Regions from separate parts of the Cupriavidus cauae genome, predicted to be linked through region 2. Evidence: predicted binding sites of a transcription regulator. Region 2 holds the regulator's gene; each other region holds the start of a gene.
The links. Region 2 encodes sigma-54, which starts transcription at its own class of promoters, with help from an activator protein. Its sites were predicted from a motif close to TGGCANGNAANCTGCTTT; they were not measured.
Positions count from the first base shown of each region.

Region 1: urtA (urea ABC transporter substrate-binding protein) is a predicted target of sigma-54. The motif match lies at 1,599-1,616, and genes of this name have one in related genera.
Region 3: KZ686_RS09970 (phenol hydroxylase subunit) is a predicted target of sigma-54. The motif match lies at 2,169-2,186, and genes of this name have one in related genera.

Region 1 covers NZ_CP080293.1:1,940,423-1,948,105, reverse strand. The annotation lists one part of gene KZ686_RS08745 (IS3 family transposase) at 1-167, opposite strand, end outside; gene urtA (urea ABC transporter substrate-binding protein) at 289-1,545, opposite strand; gene KZ686_RS08735 (MaoC family dehydratase) at 1,746-2,225, opposite strand; gene KZ686_RS08730 (MaoC family dehydratase) at 2,281-2,733, opposite strand; gene KZ686_RS08725 (acyl-CoA dehydrogenase family protein) at 2,834-3,952, opposite strand; gene KZ686_RS08720 (acyl-CoA dehydrogenase family protein) at 3,966-5,168, opposite strand; gene KZ686_RS08715 (DUF1178 family protein) at 5,258-5,722, opposite strand; gene KZ686_RS08710 (NUDIX domain-containing protein) at 5,869-6,504, opposite strand; gene KZ686_RS08705 (DUF2818 family protein) at 6,553-6,861, opposite strand; gene nuoN (NADH-quinone oxidoreductase subunit NuoN) at 6,907-7,683, opposite strand, start outside.
Region 2 covers NZ_CP080293.1:1,271,382-1,279,064, reverse strand. The annotation lists gene lptB (LPS export ABC transporter ATP-binding protein) at 1-575, shown strand, start outside; gene KZ686_RS05760 (RNA polymerase factor sigma-54) at 753-2,231, shown strand; gene hpf (ribosome hibernation-promoting factor, HPF/YfiA family) at 2,281-2,634, shown strand; gene ptsN (PTS IIA-like nitrogen regulatory protein PtsN) at 3,037-3,492, shown strand; gene hprK (HPr(Ser) kinase/phosphatase) at 3,566-4,537, shown strand; gene KZ686_RS05740 (PsiF family protein) at 4,737-5,027, shown strand; gene rapZ (RNase adapter RapZ) at 5,275-6,156, shown strand; gene KZ686_RS05730 (LON peptidase substrate-binding domain-containing protein) at 6,242-6,895, shown strand; gene mutY (A/G-specific adenine glycosylase) at 6,974-7,683, opposite strand, start outside.
Region 3 covers NZ_CP080293.1:2,215,171-2,222,853, forward strand. The annotation lists gene KZ686_RS09955 (universal stress protein) at 64-528, opposite strand; gene phbB (acetoacetyl-CoA reductase) at 588-1,334, opposite strand; gene KZ686_RS09965 (hypothetical protein) at 1,345-1,686, opposite strand; gene KZ686_RS09970 (phenol hydroxylase subunit) at 2,221-2,445, shown strand; gene KZ686_RS09975 (aromatic/alkene monooxygenase hydroxylase subunit beta) at 2,533-3,528, shown strand; gene KZ686_RS09980 (MmoB/DmpM family protein) at 3,568-3,837, shown strand; gene KZ686_RS09985 (aromatic/alkene/methane monooxygenase hydroxylase/oxygenase subunit alpha) at 3,860-5,419, shown strand; gene KZ686_RS09990 (phenol hydroxylase subunit P4) at 5,416-5,772, shown strand; gene KZ686_RS09995 (NADH:ubiquinone reductase (Na(+)-transporting) subunit F) at 5,851-6,915, shown strand; gene KZ686_RS10000 (2Fe-2S iron-sulfur cluster-binding protein) at 6,918-7,274, shown strand; gene KZ686_RS10005 (catechol 2,3-dioxygenase) at 7,292-7,683, shown strand, end outside.

The sequences.
Region 1 (7,683 bases), 670 kb from region 2:
TCGTACTGGGCCAGCCAGCGCCGTACGGCCGTCTCGCCAATGGCCATCGAGTGGCACACCTCGGCCACCGACAGGCCTTGATCCCGGATCATCCGGACCACCTCCAGCTTGAAGGCAGGGTCAAATTTGCGGCGTTGCTTCATGGTTCGGTCTTTTTCCTCGTCGATCGTGATTTTCCACTTATCGACCTGTCTGAGGAAATTGAACCACCGCACTGTGTTCCCCCTCTCCCCTCGGGGGGAGAGGGTCTGGGAGAGGGGGTGATTTGCTCCCCCTCGACGACAGCCCTTACATCACCTTGTCCGGCTTGCCCTCGTTGCCCGCGATGAACGGGCTCCACGGCTGCGCGCGCAGCGGCTTCGGCGTCTTCCACACGACCGAGAACTGACCGTCGCCCTTGACTTCGCCGATCATCACCGGCTTGTACAGATGGTGGTTCTCGCCCATCGTCAGCGTGAAGCCGCTCGGCGCCTTGAAGGTCTGGCCGATCATCGCCGCGCGGACCTTGTTCGGATCGGTGGTGCCGGCCTTCTTGACCGCCTGCGCCCACATGTGGATGCCGACGTAGGTCGCTTCCATCGGATCGTTGGTCACGCGCTTGTCGCCGCCCGGCAGGTTGTTCGCCTTGACCCAGGCCGCCCATTGCTTCTTGAAGGCGTCGTTCTCCGGGTTCTTGACGGACATGAAGTAGTTCCACGCGGCCAGATGGCCGACCAGCGGCTTGGTGTCGATGCCGCGCAGCTCTTCCTCGCCGACCGAGAACGCCACCACCGGCACGTCCTTGGCCTTCAGGCCCGCGTTGCCCAGTTCCTTGTAGAAGGGCACGTTGGAATCGCCGTTGATCGTCGAGATCACCGCGGTGCGGCCGCCCTGCGAGAACTTCTTGATGTTGGCGACGATGGTCTGGTAATCGCTGTGGCCGAACGGCGTGTAGACCTCCTCGATGTCCTTGTCGGCCACGCCCTTGCTCTTCAGGAAGGCGCGCAGGATCTTGTTGGTGGTGCGCGGGTACACGTAGTCGGTGCCCAGCAGGAAGAAGCGCTTCGCGCCGCCGCCCTCCTTGCTCATCAGGTACTCGACCGCGGGAATGGCCTGCTGGTTGGGCGCGGCGCCGGTGTAGAAGACGTTCTTCGACATCTCCTCGCCCTCGTACTGCACCGGATAGAACAGCAGCGCGTTCAGTTCCTCGTAGACCGGCAGCACCGACTTGCGCGACACCGAGGTCCAGCAGCCGAAGGTCACCGCGACCTTGTCGTTGCTGATCAGCTGGCGCGCCTTCTCGGCGAACAGCGGCCAGTTCGACGCGGGATCGACGACCACCGGCACCAGCTTGCGGCCCAGCACGCCGCCGCTCTTGTTGATCTCGTCGATGGCCATCAGCGCGACGTCCTTCAGCGACGTCTCCGAGATCGCCATCGTGCCCGACAGCGAATGCAGCACGCCCACCTTGATCGGCTCTTTCGATTGCGCGATCGCCAGCGGGCTGGTACCGATCATCGCCGCGGCGGCCAACGCCGACAGCTTCAACACCTCACGTCGTTTCATTGCAGCTCCCTAGCTCTGTTTGTGTTCGAGGAAGAACGCACCCCGGGAGCACTTCTGCAACTAGCGTGCCACAAAAAAAGAACGCGGCCTGGCGCCGCGCGGGAGACTGCATTGGCATGACGGCACCGTGGCGGTGCGCCGGCGCCTTGCATCACGATGGTGCGATGATGCAAAGCGGTGCGACGCACCGCACCGGGGCGTCAGGAGTAGCGGCGGCTGATCGATTCCGCGACGCAGACCGGACGGTCGCTGCCCTCGCGTTCGATCGTGACCTCCCAGGTCGATTGCGCGCCGACCAGGTCCGGGGCATTGGGCGGCGGCGCGATGCGCTCGACCTTCAGCAGCTTGATGCGGGCGCGCAGCCGGCTGCCGACCGGCACCGGCGCGGTGAAGCGCACGCGGTTCAGGCCGTAGTTGACGCCGATCTTGACGCCCGGCATCTGCATCGCGCTCTGCATCAGCGCGGGCAGCAGCGACAGCGTCAGGAAGCCGTGCGCGACCGGGGCGCCGAACGGCGATTCGCGCCGCGCGCGTTCGGGATCGACGTGGATCCACTGATGGTCGCCGGTCGCCTCGGCGAACAGGTTGACCTGGTGCTGCGTGATCTCGGTCCAGTCGCTGACGGCGACCTCCTGCCCCTGCAGGCCCTCGAGTTCTTCCAGCGAAGCGATGGTGCGCATCTTCTCTCCTTGTCCAATGTCGGGCCGGAACGACGGTTCCGGTTCGATGGGGGATTCAGGCCGGCCGGCGGCCGTACATGCCCATGCCCTTGACGGTGCAGACCAGCTCGCCGCGCTGGTTGACCGCCTCCCACTGCGTGTGCACGACGCCGCGATCGGGCTTGGACTGCGACGGCCGCTTGTCCAGCACCGACACGAACACCGTCAGCGTATCGCCGGCATAGACCGGCTTGAGCCAGCGGATCTCGTCGACGCCGGGCGAGCCCATGCTGGCCGACTTCGACGTCATGTTGTCGACCAGCATGCGCATCATCACCGCGCAGGTCATCCAGCCGCTCGAGATCAGGCCGCCGTAGATGCTGCGCTGGGCGGCCTCCTTGTCGACGTGGAAGGGCTGCGGATCGTATTGCGTCGCGAAGCTGACGATCTCGTCCTCGGTGATCAGCCGCGAGCCGAGCTCGCGCCGGCTGCCGACGACGAAGTCTTCGAAGTACATGGTGTCGGACATGGGGTCTCCAGTCTGCTGGGTTGTTCTGGTCCGCCAAAGCAAAAAGCCGCGCCGGACGTTGACGCCCGAGCGCGGCCTGTGTTGCCTCAACGGCTGGCCATCATGCCGCCTGCTGGAATTCCGGCAGGCTGGCGAAGCGGCCAAGATGATGGTCGACATCGCCGAAGGTCGTGTTGATCAGCGTCAGCCGCTTGAACATGTGCGCGGCCGGCAGTTCGTCGGTCACGCCCATGCCGCCGTGGATCTGCACCGCTTCCTGGCCGACCGTGCGCGCGGCCTGGCCGACGCGGGCCTTGGCCGCCGACACATAGCGGCGGCGCTCCTCGGGGCTGGCCTCGTCGAAGCGGGCCGCGGCCAGCAGCGTGATCGAGCGCGACTGCTCGGCATGGATGAACATCTCGACCATGCGATGCTGCAGCGCCTGGAAGCGCGCGATCGGCACGCCGAACTGCTGGCGCGTCTTGGCGTACTCGATGGTGGCGGCGGTCAGCGTGTCCATCACGCCCACGGCCTCGGCGCACAGCAGCACCGCGGCGTAGTCGGCGGTCTGCTCGAGCAGCGCCCAGCCCTGCCCTTCGGCGCCCAGCAGTTCGCCGGCGGCGTCCTGGAAGGTGATATCGGCCGCGTGCAGATTGTCGATGGTGCGGTAGTCGCGGATCGTGACGCCCGGGGCCCTGGCATCGACCAGATACAGCGAGATGCCGTCCTGGTCGGCATTGCCGCCGCCGGTGCGTGCGGACACCACCAGCTTGTCGGCCTGACCGCCGTGGACCGCCACGACCTTGGTGCCGTTCAGCTTGCCGCCCCTGGCGGTCACGCGCACGTCGTTCAGCGCGTAGCGCGCCTCGCGCTCGTTGAACGCGGTGGCCAGCTTGATCTCGCCGCAGGCAACCTGTTCGAGCACGGCGTCCTGGCCGCCGGCCTGCTTCAGCGCGTAGGCCGCGGTCACCGTCGCCAGATACGGCTCGACCACCAGGCCGCGGCCCAGCTCCTGCATTACCACCATCATGTCGATGGCGGTACCGTTGAAGCCGCCCTGCGCCTCGGGCACCGGCAGCGCGGTCAGGCCGAGCTCGACCAGCGCGTTCCAGGCCGCTTCGCTGTAGCCGGTCTCGCTCTTGTAGGCCTTCTTGCGGGACTCGAAGTCGTAGCTCTTGTCGATGAAGCGGCGTACCGCGTCAGCCAGTTGCTTCTGCTCGTCGCTGAGATTGAAGTTCATGGTTCCTGTCTCCTCACAGCCCCAGGATCATCTGGCTGATGATGTTCTTCTGGATTTCGTTGGATCCGCCGTAGATCGAGGTCTTGCGGAAATTGAAGTAGTACGCGGCCAGCGGCGCGGCATCGTCGTAGCCGGTCACGGCATGCTCGGTCTCGCACTCCAGGTAGTCGCGGTCGAACGGCTGCGCGTACGGGCCGACGGCTTCGACCATCAGCTCGGTCAGCATCTGCTGGATCTCGGTGCCCTTGATCTTCAGCAGCGAGGCCTCGGGGCCGGGGCCCTTGCCGGCGCTCTCGCTCGAGACCACGCGCAGCACGGTGATTTCCAGCGCCATCAGCTCGATCTCCAGCGCGGCGACCTTGGCGCCGAATACCGGATCTTCCAGCAGCGGCTTGCCGTTCTTCTGCTGCTGGCGCGCGATGCGCTTCAGGAAGCCCAGCTCGCGCTTGGAATTGCCGACGCGGGCGATGCCGGTGCGCTCATGGCCGAGCAAGTACTTGGCGTAGGTCCAGCCCTTGTTCTCTTCGCCGACGCGGTTCTCGACCGGCACCTTGACGTTGTCGAAGAAGACCTCGTTCACCTCGTGGTCCTCGTCGAGCATGATGATCGGACGCACGGTGATGCCCGGCGTCTTCATGTCGATCAGCAGGAAGGAGATGCCCTCCTGCTTCTTGGCCTCGGGGTCGGTGCGGACCAGGCAGAAGATCATGTCGGCGTGCTGGCCGAGCGTGGTCCAGGTCTTCTGGCCGTTGACGATGTAGTGCTTGCCGTCCGGCGTCAGTTCGGCGCGGGTCTTCAGCGAGGCCAGGTCCGAGCCCGAGCCCGGCTCCGAATAGCCCTGGCACCACCAGTCGGTGCAGTCGAGGATGCGCGGCAGATAGTAGGACTTCTGCTGCTCGTTGCCGTACTTCATGATCACCGGTGCGACCATCGCCACGCCGAAGGGCAGCACGCCGGGCGCGCCGACGCGGGCATTTTCCTCATCCCAGATATGGCGCTGGGTCGCGTTCCAGCCGGTGCCGCCAAACTCGACCGGCCAGTGCGGCGCCGACCAGCCCTTGCCCGCCAGGATCTTGTGCCAGCGCACCAGATCGTCGCGGTTGGGCCGGCGGTGATTCAGAATCTTGGCGCGAATGTCCGCCGGCAGGTTGGCTTCCAGCCAGCTGCGCACTTCCTCGCGGAAGGCGTTGTCGGCCGCCGTGTAATTGAGATCCATGCCCGTCTCCAGTGATGCCGGCTGCGGCCGGCAAATTGTTCTGGCCAACGCGCCCTCGCACCGGCGCGAAGGCGGGCACGGGACGCGATTCAGTGAGCCGTCTGCTTCAGCGCATCCGGCACCACGAGCGGAAACGTTTCGATGCCCTCTTCGGCGAGCGCCTGCACTTCCTCCGGCGACGCCGTCCCGCGGATGCCGCGTTCCGGTGCCTCGTCGTAATGCATGCGCCTGGCCTCCTCGGCAAAGCGCGGCCCCACGTCCTCGGTCTGCGCCAGCACCTGCCTGACCGCCTTCAGATACAGCGATTGCAGAACCTGCGCCGCCTGCGGGACCGCCTCCTGTGCCTGCTGTGCCGGCGCCCGCGGCGTCGGCGCTCGCTCGGCCGCGCCGGACAGATTCAGGCGCGGGGCGCTCGGCAGCCGCGTCACCGCGTGGTCGCCGCAGACAGGACACTGAACGAGATCGCGCGAAATCTGCGACTGCGCATCGTCCTCCGAAGCAAACCAGCCTTCGAACCGATGGTCATGCGCACAGCGCAGGTCGAGCACCTTCATGATGTTTCCAGCCCGTCAAAGCAATATTAGCCGTGAATCGCAAATTTGTGAACGGTCGTTCTAATTTTTTCCTGACCGGTGCCAGCCCGGAGGCTGGCCTGTCGGGAAGATGGTAGCGCTTCGGCGAATTTAAAGGTGGGTGGCGCTCAGCCCGGCACCTTCTGCTCGCCCGGCTGCCAGGCGCCCGACAGCACCTTTTCCAGCCAGAACGCGCCGATGATGGTCTTGACGTCGGTGATGCGGCCCTGGCGGACCCAGTCGATCACCTGCCCGGCCGGCACGATCAGCGTTTCGAGGAATTCGCCGTCGTCCAGCGCCGCCTCGCCGGCGGTCAGCTCGCGCGCCAGGAACAGGTCGATGAACTCGGTCGAGTACGAGATTACCGGGTGGATGCGGGTCAGGTAGTCCCAGCGCGCGGCGCTGTAGCCGGTTTCCTCGCGCAGCTCGCGCTCGCCGCAGCGCTGCGCCCCTTCCTGGGGGTCGAGCTTGCCGGCCGGGAATTCGAGCATGACCTCGCGCACCGCATAGCGGAACTGGCGCTCCACCAGCACGGTGCCATCGTCGAACAGGGGGATCATCATCACCGCGCCCGGGTGCTCGACATACTCGCGGCCGGCCTGCTTGCCGTCGGGCAGCCGCACGATGTCCTGCTTCAGCGTCAGAAACTTGCCCCGGTGCAGCGTCGCGGACGCCAGGGGGACTTCCTTCAGATGGTCGTCGCCGCCGGCGCCGAGCGCTTCGGGAGAGACCAGGGAGGCGGCTTTCGAATGGGATGACGACATGAACCCTCCAGGATGGCGAGGCCGCCGAAGGTCATGCCGGGTTCGGCGTCAGCTCGCGCGATGTTTGACCAGGTACTGCCAGGTGTAGCCGGGGAAGGCGAACACCAGCATCAGGCAGGCGGTGATCGCGTAGAACTGCCAGCCCTGGGCAAAGCGGTTGCCCAGGCCGGCCTCGACCGCGAACCCGACCGCGCCGACCAGCAGATAGTAGACGATCAGCTCGGCGAGCCGCACCCAGAACGGCTTGCGCGGCTTGCCGAGCGGAATGACCGCAAACAGGCGCTGGTTGACGAACGGCAGATTGGCACAGGCCAATGCCAGCAGGATGACAAACCAGCCGCCCGCGGATGCGCTCATTGCGGTTTGGGTGGTATTCGCTTCGTGTGCGCGTCGGCCGGGCGCTCAGGCGCCCAGCGTGGTGCGCACGACCTGGTAGCACAGGTTCATCAGCGCGGCCGGGAAGATGCCCAGCGCGACGATCACCAGGCCGTTCAGGCTCAGCAGCGAACGCAGGCCGCCGGACGCTTCCAGCGTTTCCTCGCCGGCCGGCACGTCGAAGTACATCAGCTTGACGATGCGCAGGTAGTAGAACGCACCGATCAGCGAGAACAGCACCGCCACCACGGCCAGCCACGACATGCCCGCCGCGACCACCGCCTCGAGCACGGCCAGCTTGGCGTAGAAGCCCACGGTCGGCGGGATGCCGGCCAGCGAGAACATCATCACCAGCATCAGCAGCGCGAACCACGGGTTCTTGCGCGACATGCCCTTCAGGTCTTCCAGCGTCTCGGCCTCGAAGCCCTTGTTGGTGCGCAGCAGGATGATGCCGAAGGTTCCCAGCGTGGTCAGCACGTAGGTGACCGCGTAGAACATCGCCGAACCGTACGCGCTGGCGGCGCCGTCGGTCTGGCCGCCGGCCACGCCCGACAGCATGCCCAGCAGCAGGAAGCCCATGTGCGAGATCGTCGAATACGCCAGCATCCGCTTCAGGTTGCTCTGCACGATCGCGGTCAGGTTGCCGATCGCGAGCGACACCACCGCCAGCACCGACAGCATGACCTGCCAGTCCACCGCCAGCGGCAGCAGGCCTTCGACCAGGATGCGCAGCGTCATCGCGAAGGCGGCCAGCTTCGGCGCACCGGCGATCAGCAGCGTCACCGCGGTCGGCGAGCCCTGGTA
Region 2 (7,683 bases):
TCGACGAAGGCGACATCGTGCTCGACGGCCAGCACATCAGCGGCCTGCCGATCCACGAGCGCGCGCGCATGGGCCTGTCGTACCTGCCGCAGGAAGCGTCGGTGTTCCGCAAGCTCAATGTCGAGCAGAACATCCGCGCGGTGCTGGAACTGCAGCGAGACAACGGCAAGGCGCTGTCCGGCGCCGAGATCGAGCGGCGGCTGGACAGCCTGCTCGACGATCTGCAGATCGCGCACCTGCGCAACAACCCCGCGCTGTCGCTGTCGGGCGGCGAGCGCCGCCGCGTCGAGATCGCACGGGCGCTTGCCTCGGCGCCGCGCTTCATCCTGCTCGACGAGCCGTTCGCCGGCGTCGATCCGATCGCGGTCGGCGAGATCCAGCGCATCGTCAGCTTCCTGAAGGCACGCAATATCGGCGTGCTGATCACCGACCACAACGTGCGCGAGACGCTGGGCATCTGCGACCACGCGTACATCATCAGCGAAGGCGCGGTGCTCGCGGCCGGCGAGCCCAAGGACATCATCGCCAATGAATCGGTGCGGCGCGTCTATCTGGGCGAAAACTTCCGCATGTAATGGCGGTTTGGCGCGCGGCCGCCCTCGTACAGAGGGCGGCCGTTTTCGTTCGTGCGCGGTTCATGTACCGTTCCTTCCCTGGTGATCCATCAGGCAATCGCTTCTGACCACGCAATCGAAACTTCCGATAGCAAATTCCGTTCCATCGCGGCCGAAGTTGCGCATAAAATAGGCCGCATGAAACCGTCGCTACAGCTACGCCTCTCCCAGCATCTGGCCCTGACGCCGCAGCTGCAGCAGTCGATCCGGCTGTTGCAGCTCTCCACGCTGGAACTGCAACAGGAAGTCGAGCAGGCGCTGACCGAGAATCCCCTGCTCGAACGCGAAAACGACTGGATCGAAAGCCCGCTGCGGGTCGCCGCCGACGGGTCGGTCAATGTCCAGACCACCACCACGACCCCGTCTTCCGAGCCGACGGCCCCCGCCGATTCGCGCGCGGATGGCGCCGCGTCCGCCGACGACGGCTATGCCGACGGCGCGGGCGACGATTATGGCGGCGACTGGAGCCTGGACGATTTCGCCCGCCGTCCGCAAAGCGACGAGGACGAGAAAACGCCGCTGCAATTGCGCGATGCCGAGCCCACGCTGCGCGAATATCTGATGGAGCAATTGGCGCCGCTGAAAATCTCCACGCGCGACAAGGGCCTGGCGATTTTCCTGATCGAATCGCTCGACGACGACGGCTACCTGAGCGCCTCGCTCGAGGAAATCCTTTCCGAATTGCCTGAAGAGCTCGAATTCGAGCTCGACGAAGTGCATGCGATGCTGACGCTGCTGCAAAGCTTCGACCCGCCCGGGGTCGGGGCGCGCAACGCGGCCGAATGCCTGTCGCTGCAACTGCGCCGCATCGAACATCCGCAGCGCGAGCTGGCGATGACGATCGTGCGCCATCACCTCGAACTGCTGGCCGCGCGCGATTACACCCGCCTGAAGAAGGCGCTGCAGGTCGACGACATGCAGCTGAAGGCCGCGCACGAGCTGATCCGCTCGCTCGCGCCCTATCCCGGCCACGCCTACAGCCGGCCGGAAGCGGATTTCGTCGTGCCCGACGTGTTCGTGCGCAAGAGCGGCCATAACTGGATCGCCCAGCTCAATCCCGATGTGATGCCGCGGCTGCGCATCAACGACATGTATGCGCAAATCTTGCGCGGTGCAAAAGGCGATACCGGCGCCGCGGGATTGCAGCAGAAACTGCAGGAGGCGCGCTGGCTCATCAAGAATATCCAGCAGCGTTTCGACACCATTTTGCGCGTCGCACAAGCCATCGTGGAGCGGCAAAAGAATTTCTTCACGCACGGTGAAATTGCGATGCGCCCCTTGGTTTTGAGGGAGATAGCCGATACACTGGGTCTACACGAGTCGACCATTTCTCGTGTGACTACCAATAAGTACATGGCCACCCCGATGGGGACATTCGAGCTGAAATATTTCTTTGGCAGCCATGTATCGACCGAAACCGGCGGTGCCGCCTCTTCCACCGCAATCCGTGCGCTGATCAAGCAGTTGATAGGAGCCGAAGACCCCAGAAACCCGTTGTCCGACAGCCGGATTGCCGAACTGCTGGGGGAACAAGGCTTCGTCGTGGCGCGACGTACCGTCGCCAAATACCGTGAAGCCTTGAAGATCCCCGCCGTGAACCTTCGCAAGTCTTTGTAGCCGAGTCGCATCGCCTGCCTGGTGCGGCTCTTTCAGAAGGAGAAGCGCTATGAACTTCAAGATCAGTGGACACCACTTGGACATCACGCCTTCGCTGCGTGAGTACGTGGAAACGAAACTGGAGCGAATCCTCAGGCATTTCGATCAGGTTATTGACGTCAGCGTGCTGCTATCGGTCGACAATCAAAAGGAAAAGGATCGCCGTCAACGCGCGGAAATCAATGTGCATCTGAAGGGCAAGGACATCTTTGTCGAGGCGCACCACGAAGATCTCTATGCGGCGATCGACATGCTGGTCGACAAGCTGGACCGGCAAGTGATCCGCTACAAGGACAAGGTGCAGAGCCACGACCGCGAATCGCTGAAGTACCACAGCTTCGTGGCCAGTCAGGCCCAGCAGTAGCTTGAAGATTCGGCTCGGCCACAACGCCGGCCGGCCTTGAAGTGAGGAAAGAAGCCGTGCCAGGAGCACGGCTTTTTTGCGCCCCGCGTGGACGTTCGAGCGAGGCCGCGGTGCCGCCTCGCCGTGCAACCTATAGGATGAAACCGGGATGGGGTTCCGTCTGGCCGGCTTCCCGGTGTATGCTGTGCAATACATATAGAGAATGCCCGCCCCGTTTCCTTGCGCAATGCCGCTCGGGGCGATCGGCATCGGACGGCAGGGAGCCCCCCTGCACTATAATGTGCCGCACGCTGATAGTCGGGAAGCGGCGGCAACGAACGCACCGCCCAGCAACGGCAGACCGGCCCACGCCGGCAAGAAACCGCATGGCGGCGCCAGTATCAGGAATTCCGCGCATTTCAAATGAACCGTTTGGCCAAACTGCTGCCGCCCGGCAATATCTCGCTCGACGTCAGCGTCACCAGCAAAAAACGCGTGTTCGAACAGGCCGGGCTGCTGTTCGAGAACAACCATGGCGTGGCGCGCGCCACGGTGACCGACAATCTGTTCGCCCGCGAATCGCTCGGCTCGACCGGCCTTGGCGCCGGCGTGGCCATTCCGCATGGCCGCATCAAGGGCCTGAAGCAGCCGCTGGCCGCCTTCATGCGGCTTGCCGAGCCGATTCCGTTCGAATCGCCCGATGGCAAGCCCGTTTCGCTGTTGATCTTCCTGCTGGTCCCCGAACAGGCCACGCAGCAGCATCTCGAAATCCTGTCGGAAATCGCTCAGCTATTGTCCGATCGCGATATGCGTGAAGGCCTCGCCGCTTTGCCGACGCCCGATGCGGTTCACCAGTTGCTGGTGCAATGGCATCCTTGACCCTCTCGGCGTAAGCGGCCCACCGCCGCGCCACCCGCATTCACCACCGCCCCAGCGCCCCGCCTCATCCCGCATGGAACTCACCGGCGTTACCTCCCAGTCGATCTTCGACGACAACGCAGCCGACCTCAAATTGTCCTGGGTGGCCGGGCTGGAGGGCGCCGATCGCGCCTTCGATCTCGACTTCGCACGCGAGGCGACCTCGGCGGCCGACCTGGTCGGCCACTTGAACCTGATTCACCCGAACCGGATCCAGGTGCTCGGCAAGCCGGAGATCACCTACTACCAGCGGCTCGACGACGAAACGCGCAAGCGCCAGATGGGCGAGCTGATCCTGCTCGAGCCGCCCTTCCTGGTGGTGGCCGACGGCATGGAGCCGCCGCCGGACCTGGAACTGCGCTGCACGCGCTCTTCCACGCCGCTGTTCACGACGCCGGTATCCTCGGCCGCGGTCATCGACCACCTGCGGCTGTATCTGTCGCGCATTTCCGCGCCGCGCGTGACCATGCACGGGGTGTTCCTCGATATCCTCGGCATGGGCGTGCTGATCATGGGCGAATCGGGCCTTGGCAAGAGCGAGCTGGGCCTCGAATTGATCTCGCGCGGACACGGCCTGGTCGCCGACGATGCGGTCGATTTCGTGCGTCTTGGCCCCGATTTCGTCGAGGGCCGCTGCCCGCCGCTGCTGCAGAACCTGCTGGAAGTGCGCGGCCTGGGCCTGCTCGACATCAAGACGATCTTCGGCGAAACCGCTGTGCGCCGGAAGATGAAGCTCAAGCTCGTGGTCCAGCTGGTTCGCCGCAACGACGGCGAATTCGAGCGGCTGCCGCTCGATTCGCAATATCTCGACGTGCTCGGCCTGCCGATCCATATGGTGAAGATCCAGGTGGCGGCCGGCCGCAACCTTGCGGTGCTGGTGGAGGCGGCGGTGCGCAATACCATCCTGCGCCTGCGCGGCATCGACACGCTGCGCGATTTCATGGACCGCCAGCGTGCGGCGATGCAGGCCGATGCGGCGTCGCGCGGCCAGGGCCGCCTGCTTTGAGCGTCTGACCGAGCCCGATTCCTTCGGCAGCCCGGGCCGCGCCGCAACTGCGCCTTGACGCATCGGCGTGCCGGACACGCCGACAGCGTCAACCTGATTGGGGTTTTCAGCGTTTTGTGCTGTAATGGGCATCACGCCCAGCCTGCGCCGTTGCGCATCCTGCGCTTGGCGACCCGATCCTCAGTCAGGAGATTTCAGCATGAAGACACTGATCGCAACCTGCGTGCTGCTGTGCCCTCTGGTCGCCACGGGCGCCTTTGCCCAGACCGCCTCCGGCAACAGCCAGCAGAGCAAGATGAAGACGTGCAACACGCAGGCGGCCGGCAAGACGGGCGACGAGCGCAAGGCCTTCATGAAGGAATGCCTGTCGGCCAAACCCGCCACCGCCGGCAACTCGCAGCAGCAAAAGATGAAGGCGTGCAATGCGCAGGCGAGCGGCAAGAAGGGCGACGAACGCAAGGCGTTCATGAAGGAATGCCTGTCCGCATGACGGCACACCGAGCCGGCATTGTTCCGGAGCGCCGGAAAGCGAAATAGACGGCGAAACAAGAGTCGGAAAGAAATAAAGGCGAATCGCGCGGCACACGGCGGTTCGCCTTTTTCTTTGCCGGCTCACTACCCATTGCGCGGCTTTCGCACGCTTTCGCCGCCATTTCCGCCGATGGCCGCCTCACGAGCCGCGGATTTCATCGGACCGTCATGACGCAATCATCACGCGATGCTATCCTTCAAGCGTTATGCGCATCGTCCTCATCACCGGCATTTCCGGCTCCGGCAAATCGGTTGCATTGAACGTGCTCGAAGACGCAGGCTACTACTGCGTCGACAACCTGCCCGCGCAGTTCATCCCCGAACTCGCCCGCTACCTTGCGGCCGAGGGCTACACGCATCTGGGTATCGCCACCGATATCCGCAGCCGCGAATCGCTGGCCAGGCTGCCGGAGACGCTGCGGAGCCTGTCGGCCGATCACGAGGTCCGCGTGGTCTTCCTGACCGCCAATACCGATTCGCTGGTGCAGCGCTATTCCGAAACGCGGCGGCGCCATCCGCTGTCGGTGCGGCTGGCTGCGCGCGAGGCGGACGGCGCGCCCGTACCGAACGAGACCCCGCTGGTCGAAGCGATCGAGATGGAACGCGAGCTGCTGAGCCCGCTGGCCGAATCGGCGCATCGCATCGACACCAGCAATGTGCGCACCAATACGCTGCGCGCATGGATCAAGGATTTCATCCGCGACGACAATCTGGAGCTGACGCTGCTCTTCACGTCGTTCGGCTTCAAGCACGGCGTGCCGAGCGATGCCGACATGGTGTTCGACGTGCGCTCGCTGCCCAATCCGTATTACGACCTGCAACTGCGGCCCCTGACCGGACGCGATGCGCCCGTCATCGATTTCCTGCAGAGCCAGCCGATGGTGCTGGCGATGGCCGAGGACATTCGCGCCTACGTGGAGAAATGGCTGCCGAGCTTCGTCGCGGACAACCGCAGCTATCTGACGGTCGCGATCGGTTGCACCGGCGGCCAGCACCGCTCCGTGTACATCGCGGAAAGACTTGCCAACTACTTCCGCGCGCATGGTAATGTGCTGGTCAGACACCGCGAGCTGGTGCCGGTAGGCTGAACCGGGCAGCGCCAAGGCGGTGGATCCCGGCGGCGGCGCCACCTGCGTGCCCTCGCCCCGTGAGCGAAAGTCTTCTCGGGATCGCATGTCTTCCAGTTCCCCAGCGTCCAATCACGCGGCACCGCTCCACGTCGAAGTCGACAGCCTGCCGCTGTTTCCCCTCCATACCGTGCTGTTTCCCGGCGGCCGGTTGCCGCTGCGCGTATTCGAACCCCGCTATGTCGACATGGTCCGCAATTGCCTGCGCGACAACGCGGCGTTCGGCGTCTGCCTGATCGCCAGCGGCCCCGAGGTCGCGCAGGAAGGCAGCGCCACGGTGCCGGAAGCGGTCGGTTGCCTGGCCGAAATCGTCGACTGCAATATGGAGCAGCTGGGCGTGCTGCTGATCGAGACGCGCGGCAGGCAGCGCTTCCGCGTGCTCGAGCACCATACCCGCGACGACGGCCTGCTGGTCGCGCGCGCCGAGCTGCTGCCCGACGACGTGATCGACTGCAAGCTGGAATTGCTGGGTGAATGCCTGGCGGCACTGCGCCGCATCGTGGCCTCGCTGCATGCGCCGCCGCACAAGCTGCCATTCGCCGAACCGATGCAGTGGGAAGACCCGAGCTGGGTCGCCAACCGGCTATGCGAACTGCTGCCGGTGCCGATGAAGGCCAGGCAGATGCTGATGGCGCTGCCCGACGCCGGCATGCGGATCGAGATCGTGCATCGCTTCATGCGCCAGCACCACATGCTGTAGCGCGCGGCCGCCCCCAGCGGCCGGTGCGAGCCCGTGCGCCCCGCTGCAGGCAGGCGCCGACCAGTACCACTCCTTGCTTCAGAACAATTGCGGCAGTCCCTCGCCGGCCAGCAGCTTGCGCACTGGTGCCGGCATGCCCAGCTCACCGAGCCGGTCCAGCGACAGCCAGCGCCATTGCTCCGCCGCCGCGCCCGCATCGCTTGCATCGCCCGGCCCCACACCGACCACACCGACCACACCGCCAACACCGCCAACACCGCTTCCATCGCGCAACCCCAATGCCGCCATGTCGACCCGCACCGCGCGGATCAGCAGCCGGAAGTGGGTGAAAACGTGCGTCATCTCGGCAACCATCGCGGCGCGCGCCGGCGTGCCGAAGGCCCGCCCGAAGGCAAGCGCATCGTCCTCGGCCTGTTCGGCATCGAACGGCAGCGCCGGCACGGGCAGCTCCGGCAGGCTCCACAATCCGCCCCAGATGCCGCTGTCCGCGCGCAGCCGCAGCAGCACCTCGCGGCCATGCCGCAATACCACCATCACCGTGCTGCGCTCCGGTATCGGCGCACGCGCCTTCGGCGTCGGCAGCACCGCGGTCAGCCCCTCTCGCCGCGCGACGCACAGGTCCGACAGCGGACAGCGCGCCGCGTCTTCGAGACAGGCGGGCTTGCCGCGCGAGCAGACGGTCGCGCCCAGATCCATCAGCCCCTGCGTGTAGGCCACCATGTCCTCGGACTGGCGCGGGCCCGGCGCGGGCAGCGCGGCCTCGGCCATCGCCCACATCCTGTTCTCGA
Region 3 (7,683 bases), 940 kb from region 2:
TGGGCGACGAGGCGCTCGACACCGCTTTGAGCACCTGCGCGAGCGCCTCCACGGGCTGTTGATTCATGTGATCTCTTTTCTGCGCGACTGGCGCACCAGCATCACGGGAACAGGTGCGATACGCGCCACCTGTTCCGCATCGCTTCCCAGCAGCAGCCGGTCCACCCCACGGCGTCCATGGGTGCCCAGGATGACCAGGTCGCAATCGTTCTCCTTGGCCTGCCGGGCAATTTGCTCTGATACCCGCTCTGCAGTGCTTTCAAGCAGTACTGTCTCTGTTGCAATTCCGTCCTGACGCAGCCGGTTTGCGGCCTCGTCCAACAAGGCATGCCCGGCTGCCAGGAAGTGAGGGCGGACGTCCTCGATGTAGACCTTGGGGCGCTCGAAACCCGTGCTGTGCCGGGTCGGCTCGATGACATGCAGCAGGACCACGGTGGCGCCGTTCAGGCGTGCCATGTCCGCCGCATGATCGAGGGCCAGAAGGGATGTGGGACTGCCATCAAGCGGCACCAGAAATCGTGAATACATGGAACTCCTCCAAGAGCTGCGGATTGCCGCGTCGGAAGTCAGCCGCTCGCGCAGTGGGCTCAAGACATGTGCTGACCGCCGTTCATCGCCACGTTGCTGCCGGTCATGAAGGCGGCGGCTTCGCTGGCGATGAAGGCGACAAGAGCTGCAATCTCGGCCGGCTGGCCGAGACGGCCAACCGGAATCGCATCGATGATCTTCTGGCGCATGTCCTCTCGCACCGCCATCACCATCTCGGTGGCCAGATAGCCCGGCGAGACGGTGTTGACCGTCACGCCCTTGCGCGCCACCTCCTGTGCGAGCGCCTTGGTGAATCCATGTACCCCGGCCTTGGCCGCCGAATAATTGGTCTGCCCGAACTGGCCCTTGCTGCCGTTGATCGAAGAGATGTTGACGATGCGGCCCCAGCCGCGCTCGGCCATCGGGTCGATGAACGGCTTGGTGACGTTGAACATGGAGTCCAGGTTGGTGCGCAGTACGGCATCCCAACCGGCCTTGTCGAGCTTGCGCAGCGTTGCATCGCGGGTGATGCCGGCGTTGTTCACCAGGATGTCGATCCGATGACCGTCGGCGTGGATGCGCCGCGCCAGTTCCTGCGTTGATTCGTAGTCCGATACATCCACCCCGTAGGCGGCAAATGAGTAGCCCTGTGTCGCTTGCGCTTGCTGCCACTGGCCAATCGTGGTGTTGCCGGGGGTATGCGTGACGATCACGCGGTGGCCGGCATCGTGCAGGGCACGGGCGATCGCAGCGCCCAACCCCCGGTTGCCTCCCGTCACGAGCGCCGTCCGTTGCGTCGTATTCATTGCCGTCCCCTCATTTCTTGGTCTTGCCCTGGGGTACGGCGCTTGGGGCGGTCCAGGGCTGCGCCAAGCGCTGGCAAAGCTGCGTGAAAGAGGCTGCGTCGCCACTGGCGCCGAATGCCTCGGAGACAGATTCCTGCCAAGTCGTGAGCGCTTGGCGCAGACCATTGGCAAAGGCCGCCTGGCTTTGGGCTGCTACTTGCCCGACCGCTTGGGCATCGCCCATGCGGCCTTGGCACAGGCGCCAGAACACCTCGGACGGCAAGGTCGCGAGCGCCTGCCAGTCGGCTGCCTGTTGGAGGCCCTGGATGCGCGAGGTGGTCTCCAGCACGCCGCCAGCGCTGAGCTGTTGCATGGCTTAACAGAACCGACAGGGGCTCTGTCAATTTGATGACGACGGCAGGGAAACGGTGACCGTGATAAAGCGATTTCGTTTTCTTCACCACTTCATTCTACCGCTGCCTCGCCATCAAATTGACAGAGCCTTGCTGGGGTGTGCATTTCAGAAATTTCTGATCTAAGCGACCTGCGCCCCTTTCCTAGTTCGCGAATTTTATGACAGCACCCCAGAGATTTTTCGATGTGCGATTGCACAATGAGCTTGACCTCGTTCGCTGGCACCTCCGTAGATACCCTGTGTTGTATCGATTCTGTGTGACGGTTGTGCTGACCTGCGTCCTTCGGTTTGTGCCTGGCAGAAGGCGGCGCCCAAACGCAGGAAGCATCTGGCCGTTTAACGCAGGATGCTTGGGCCGAATTGCGACAGATGACGATCCCGCAGCAGCTCACCTGTAAATGCATTGCTGCAAAGCAGCAATAAAGGCTCATTTCTGCCGATGGCACGCGACTTGCTTTGAGATATCAAAACACAGAATCGGAGACACAGGCGATGCACAAGCAAGCAGCCCTTGAGGCGGAACCCAGGTTCGATCCGAACCTCAGGTTTGTCAGCGTTACCGCCATCAACACACAGGGATTCGTCCAGTTCGAATTTTCAGTCGGCACCCCCGAGCTCTGTGTCGAGCTCATGCTGCCTATTGCTGCGTTCGAAGAATTTTGCCTCGCGCAGAAGGTGACGCGATTGGATGCCTTCGGCGAGATTGTGCGGCATTGATTTTCTTGTGAGCAGCGCCGAGCAGCCTGATGAAGCGCGCCTAGTCTGATCGCATCCCATCCCGGTTCACAACCACAGGAGCAGTTAATGACCATCGATTTGAAGACGCGGGAAATCAAACCACTGCGTCACACCTACACGCACGTGGCTCAATACATCGGAGCCGATAAAGCCGCTTCGCGCTATCAGGAAGGCACTGTAGGTGCTCAACCGGCAGCGAATTTTCATTACCGGCCCACGTGGGATCCCGAGCATGAACTGTTCGACACGTCGCGCACCGCGATCCAAATGAAGGACTGGTATGCGCTGAAAGACCCGCGTCAGTTCTACTACGCGTCGTGGACGATGACCCGAGCGCGGCAGCAAGACGCGATGGAATCCAACTTCGAGTTTGTCGAGTCGCGCGGCATGATCGATCTCGTTTCCGATGAGGTTCGACAACAGGCGCTTTCCGTTCTCGTGCCTTTGCGCCACGCGGCCTGGGGCGCGAACATGAACAACTCCCAGATCTGTGCCCTGGGTTATGGCACGACCTTCACTGCGCCGGCTATGTTCCACGCAATGGACAATCTGGGTGTAGCGCAGTATCTCACACGACTGGCGCTGGTAATGTCCGGACCCGATCTTCTTGACGAAGCCAAGCAAGCCTGGATGACGAGTCCCGATTGGCAACCGTTGCGTCGTTATGTGGAAAACACTCTGGTGCTGCAAGATCCGGTGGAACTGTTCGTCGCCCAGAATCTGGCGCTCGACGGTCTTCTTTATCCCATGATCTACGGCGCTTTCGTCGACGATTACATCACACTCAACGGTGGTAGCGCAGTGGCAATGCTAACCACTTTCATGCCCGAGTGGCATGACGAATCCAGTCGCTGGGTCGATGCGGTAGTGAAGACCATGGCGGCCGAATCGGAGGATAACAAAGCGCTGCTCATTCACTGGTTGCGTACCTGGGAAGATCAGGCGGCGTCAGCGTTGTTGCCTGTCGCTGAAATGGCTTTGGCGGAAAACGGCCACGACGCCTTGGAAGAAGTAAGGCAGCGACTTCGTGCCCGCGTTGCGAAGGCCGGGATTGTTCTGTAACCGCTAATTTATATTCCTGACCGTCATAGAGGAATGTTCATGTCTAACGTATTTATCGCGTTTCAGGCTAACGAGGAGTCTCGACCGGTGGTGGAGGCGATTCTCGCTGATAACCCTAATGCGGTCGCCACAGAATCGCCTGGCATGGTGAAGATCGATGCGCCCGGGCATCTCACAATAAACCGTCAAAGCATCGAAGACCGGATCGGCATGAAGTTCGATCTCCAGCAAATCCACATCAACCTGATCACCTTGTCCGGATATATCGACGAGGATGACGAACAGTTCACGCTGAGCTGGAAACACTGAACACGGCAAAGAGGAAATTGAAATGGACACTTCTGTGCAGAAGAAGAAACTCGGTTTAAAGGATCGCTACGCAGCGATGACCCGCGGACTTGGCTGGCAGACGAGCTACCAGCCGATGGACAAGGTGTTCCCGTACGACAAGTACGAAGGCATCAAGATCCACGATTGGGATAAATGGGAAGACCCCTTCCGCCTGACCATGGACGCCTACTGGAAATATCAGGGCGAGAAGGAAAAAAAGCTTTACGCCGTCATCGACGCTTTCGCGCAGAACAACGGGCAGTTGAGCATTTCCGACGCGCGCTATGTCAACGCACTCAAGGTGTTTATCCAGGGTGTGACACCGCTGGAGTATATGGCACACCGAGGTTTTGCCCACGTTGGTCGGCATTTTACGGGTGAAGGGGCGCGTGTTGCTTGCCAGATGCAGTCCATCGACGAGCTGCGTCACTTCCAGACCGAAATGCATGCTCTCTCGCACTACAACAAGTATTTTAACGGCCTGCACAACTCCATCCATTGGTACGACCGGGTCTGGTATTTGTCGGTGCCCAAGTCATTTTTTGAAGACGCGGCCACCGGTGGACCGTTCGAGTTTCTTACTGCGGTGAGCTTTTCGTTCGAATATGTGTTGACCAACCTGCTGTTTGTCCCCTTCATGTCGGGTGCTGCTTACAACGGGGACATGTCGACGGTCACCTTCGGTTTTTCGGCGCAAAGTGACGAATCGCGCCACATGACACTCGGCATCGAATGCATCAAGTTCATGCTGGAACAGGATCCGGACAACGTGCCCATCGTGCAGCGCTGGATCGACAAGTGGTTCTGGCGCGGCTATCGGCTGTTGAGCATCGTGGCCATGATGCAGGACTACATGCTGCCTAACCGGGTGATGAGCTGGCGCGAGAGCTGGGAGATGTACGTCGAGCAGAACGGCGGCGCGCTGTTCAAGGATCTTGCGCGTTACGGCATCCGTAAGCCCAAGGGCTGGGACCAGGCTTGCGAAGGCAAGGACCACATCAGCCATCAGACCTTCGCCGTGTTCTATAACTATAACGCCGCGGCCCCCATCCACACCTGGGTTCCCACAGAAGAAGAAATGGGGTGGCTGTCGGAGAAGTACCCCGAGACGTTCGACAAGTATTACCGTCCGCGTTGGGACTACTGGCGCGAGCAGGCCGCCAAGGGCAACCGTTTCTACAACAAGACGCTGCCGATGCTCTGCACTACCTGCCAGATTCCGATGATATTCACCGAGCCTGGCGACGCAACCAAGATCTGCTATCGCGAGTCGGACTACCTCGGCGACAAGTATCACTTCTGCAGCGACCACTGCAAGGAGATTTTTGACAACGAACCCGAGAAGTTCGTGCAGTCATGGCTTCCGCCGCAGCAAGTGTATCAAGGAAACTGTTTCAAGCCGGATGCCGATCCGACCAAGGAAGGTTTCGATCCCTTGATGGCCTTGCTCGACTACTACAACCTGAATGTAGGCCGGGACAACTTCGATTTCGAGGGGTCGGAAGACCAAAAGAACTTTGCTGCCTGGCGTGGAGAGGTCTTGCAAGGAGAAGCCAAATGAGCGTTGTTGCCCTCAAACCCTACAAGTTCCCGGCACGAGACGCGCGCGAAAACTTTCCGGCGCCGTTGCTGTTTATCGGCTGGGAAGACCATCTGTTGTTTGCGGCACCAGTTGCCTTGCCCCTGCCGTCGGACACGTTGTTCGGTGCGCTGTGCACCCAGGTGTTGCCCGGCACTTATGGCTATCACCCCGATTTCTCAAAAATCGACTGGAGCCAGGTGCAGTGGTTTAAGTCCGGCCAGCCGTGGCATCCCGACCCGGCGAAGTCGCTGGCTGAAAACGGTCTGACGCACAAAGACGTGATCCGCTTTCGCACGCCTGGCTTGAACGGTCTGAGCGGTTCCTGCAATTGAGATTGCGTCATGGCAGCGCAATCACACCGCAGCCGAAGTTACAGGCCGCGGTGTGATTGGCCTCTGGCGATTTGAACAATGACCTATCAACTCAACATTCAGCCCCTGGGTGCCACCATTGAGGTGGAGGAAGGGCAAACTATACTCGACGCGGCCTTGCGCCAAGGCATTTACATTCCGCACGCGTGTGGTCACGGGCTATGTGGAACCTGCAAGGTGCAGGTGTGTGACGGAGAAGTCGATCTCGGCGATGCGAATCCCTTCGCGCTGATGGACTTCGAGCGCGAGGAGCGCAAGGCGTTGGCCTGCTGTGCCACCTTGCTCGATGACACGACCATCGAGGCCGACATCGAGGAAGACCCGGACGCCGAAGTCATCCCGGTCGAGGATTTCAATGCCGAGGTGACACGCATCGAGCAACTCACACCGACGATCAAAGCCGTCTTCCTGAGACTCGATCAACCGATTCATTTTCAGGCGGGTCAGTACGTGCAACTTGAAATTCCCGAGTTGCGCCAGACACGGGCGTTTTCCATTGCCAATTCACCTGCGGACGTCGCAGCAACGGGGGAGATCGAGCTCAATATTCGCCGGGTTCCGGGAGGACAGGGCACGGGTTACATCCATGAACAACTGGCGGTGGGGAACATACTGCACGTGACGGGTCCCTATGGCCGGTTTTTCGTGCGCAGGTCAGCCGACCAACCCATGGTTTTCATGGCAGGTGGTTCAGGCCTGTCGAGCCCTCGGTCGATGATTATCGACTTGTTGCAAAGCGGATGGAGCAGGCCTATCACTCTGGTCTATGGCCAGCGCAATGAGGCAGAACTGTATTACGACGAGGAGTTCCGCGAGCTCAGCCAGCGGTATTCGAACTTCAGCTACGTGCCGGCACTATCGGAAAAAGCAGAAGGTGCGACGCATCCCTTGGCGCAGGGTTTCGTTCACGAGGTCGCCAAGGCTCATTTCGGGAACAACTTTTCCGGCCACAAAGCCTATTTGTGCGGGCCGCCGGCGATGATCGACGCCTGCGTCACGACCCTGATCCAGGGCCGGTTGTTCGAACGCGACATCTATTTTGAGAAGTTCATTTCCGCAGCCGATGCCCAACAAGTACGCAGTCCGCTTTTCAAGAGGGTGTGATCGTGACTACTCAGGACGGGAAGGTCAACGTGACCGTCAAGCAGACCGGCGAGCGTTTCAGCTGCGCTCTCGGTGAGTCTCTGCTTTCCGGCATGGCACGCCTTGGGCGTCGCGGCATACCAGTTGGTTGCCTTAGCGGCGGGTGCGGGGTGTGTAAGGTCGCGGTGTGCAGAGGCAGCGTGCGCAAAACTGGAGCAATGAGCCGTGCGCACATTTCCGAGGCGGAAGAAGCGCAAGGTGTGGTGCTGGCGTGCCGGGCGGCTCCCACTGATGATGTGGAACTGGAGGTGGTCGGCAAGATGCAAAAGCCCTTTTTCAAAGGGTTGAGCTTTCAGGTAGCCCAAGATTCAACGAAATAAGCCGAAGGAGATAGACCATGGGTGTGATGCGAATCGGCCATGCCAGTCTGAAAGTGATGGACATGGCGTTGGCAATCAAGCACTACGAAAACGTCCTGGGAATGAAAAGGACGATGGAGGACGAACATGGAAACGTGTACCTCAAGTGCTGGGACGAATGGGACAAGTACTCCGTTATTCTGACGCCGTCCGATCAAGCAGGGCTCAACCATGTCGCCTACAAGGTTGAGCACGATGCCGACCTGGACGCGCTGCAAAAGCGTATCGAAGCCTATGGCTTCAAGACACAAATGCTCCCCGAAGGTACCCTTCCTTCGACCGGTCGTATGCTGCAGTTCAACCTGCCGAGCGGACATGAGATGCGTCTGTTTGCGACGAAGGAATATGTGGGCACCGGAGTCGGAACGAC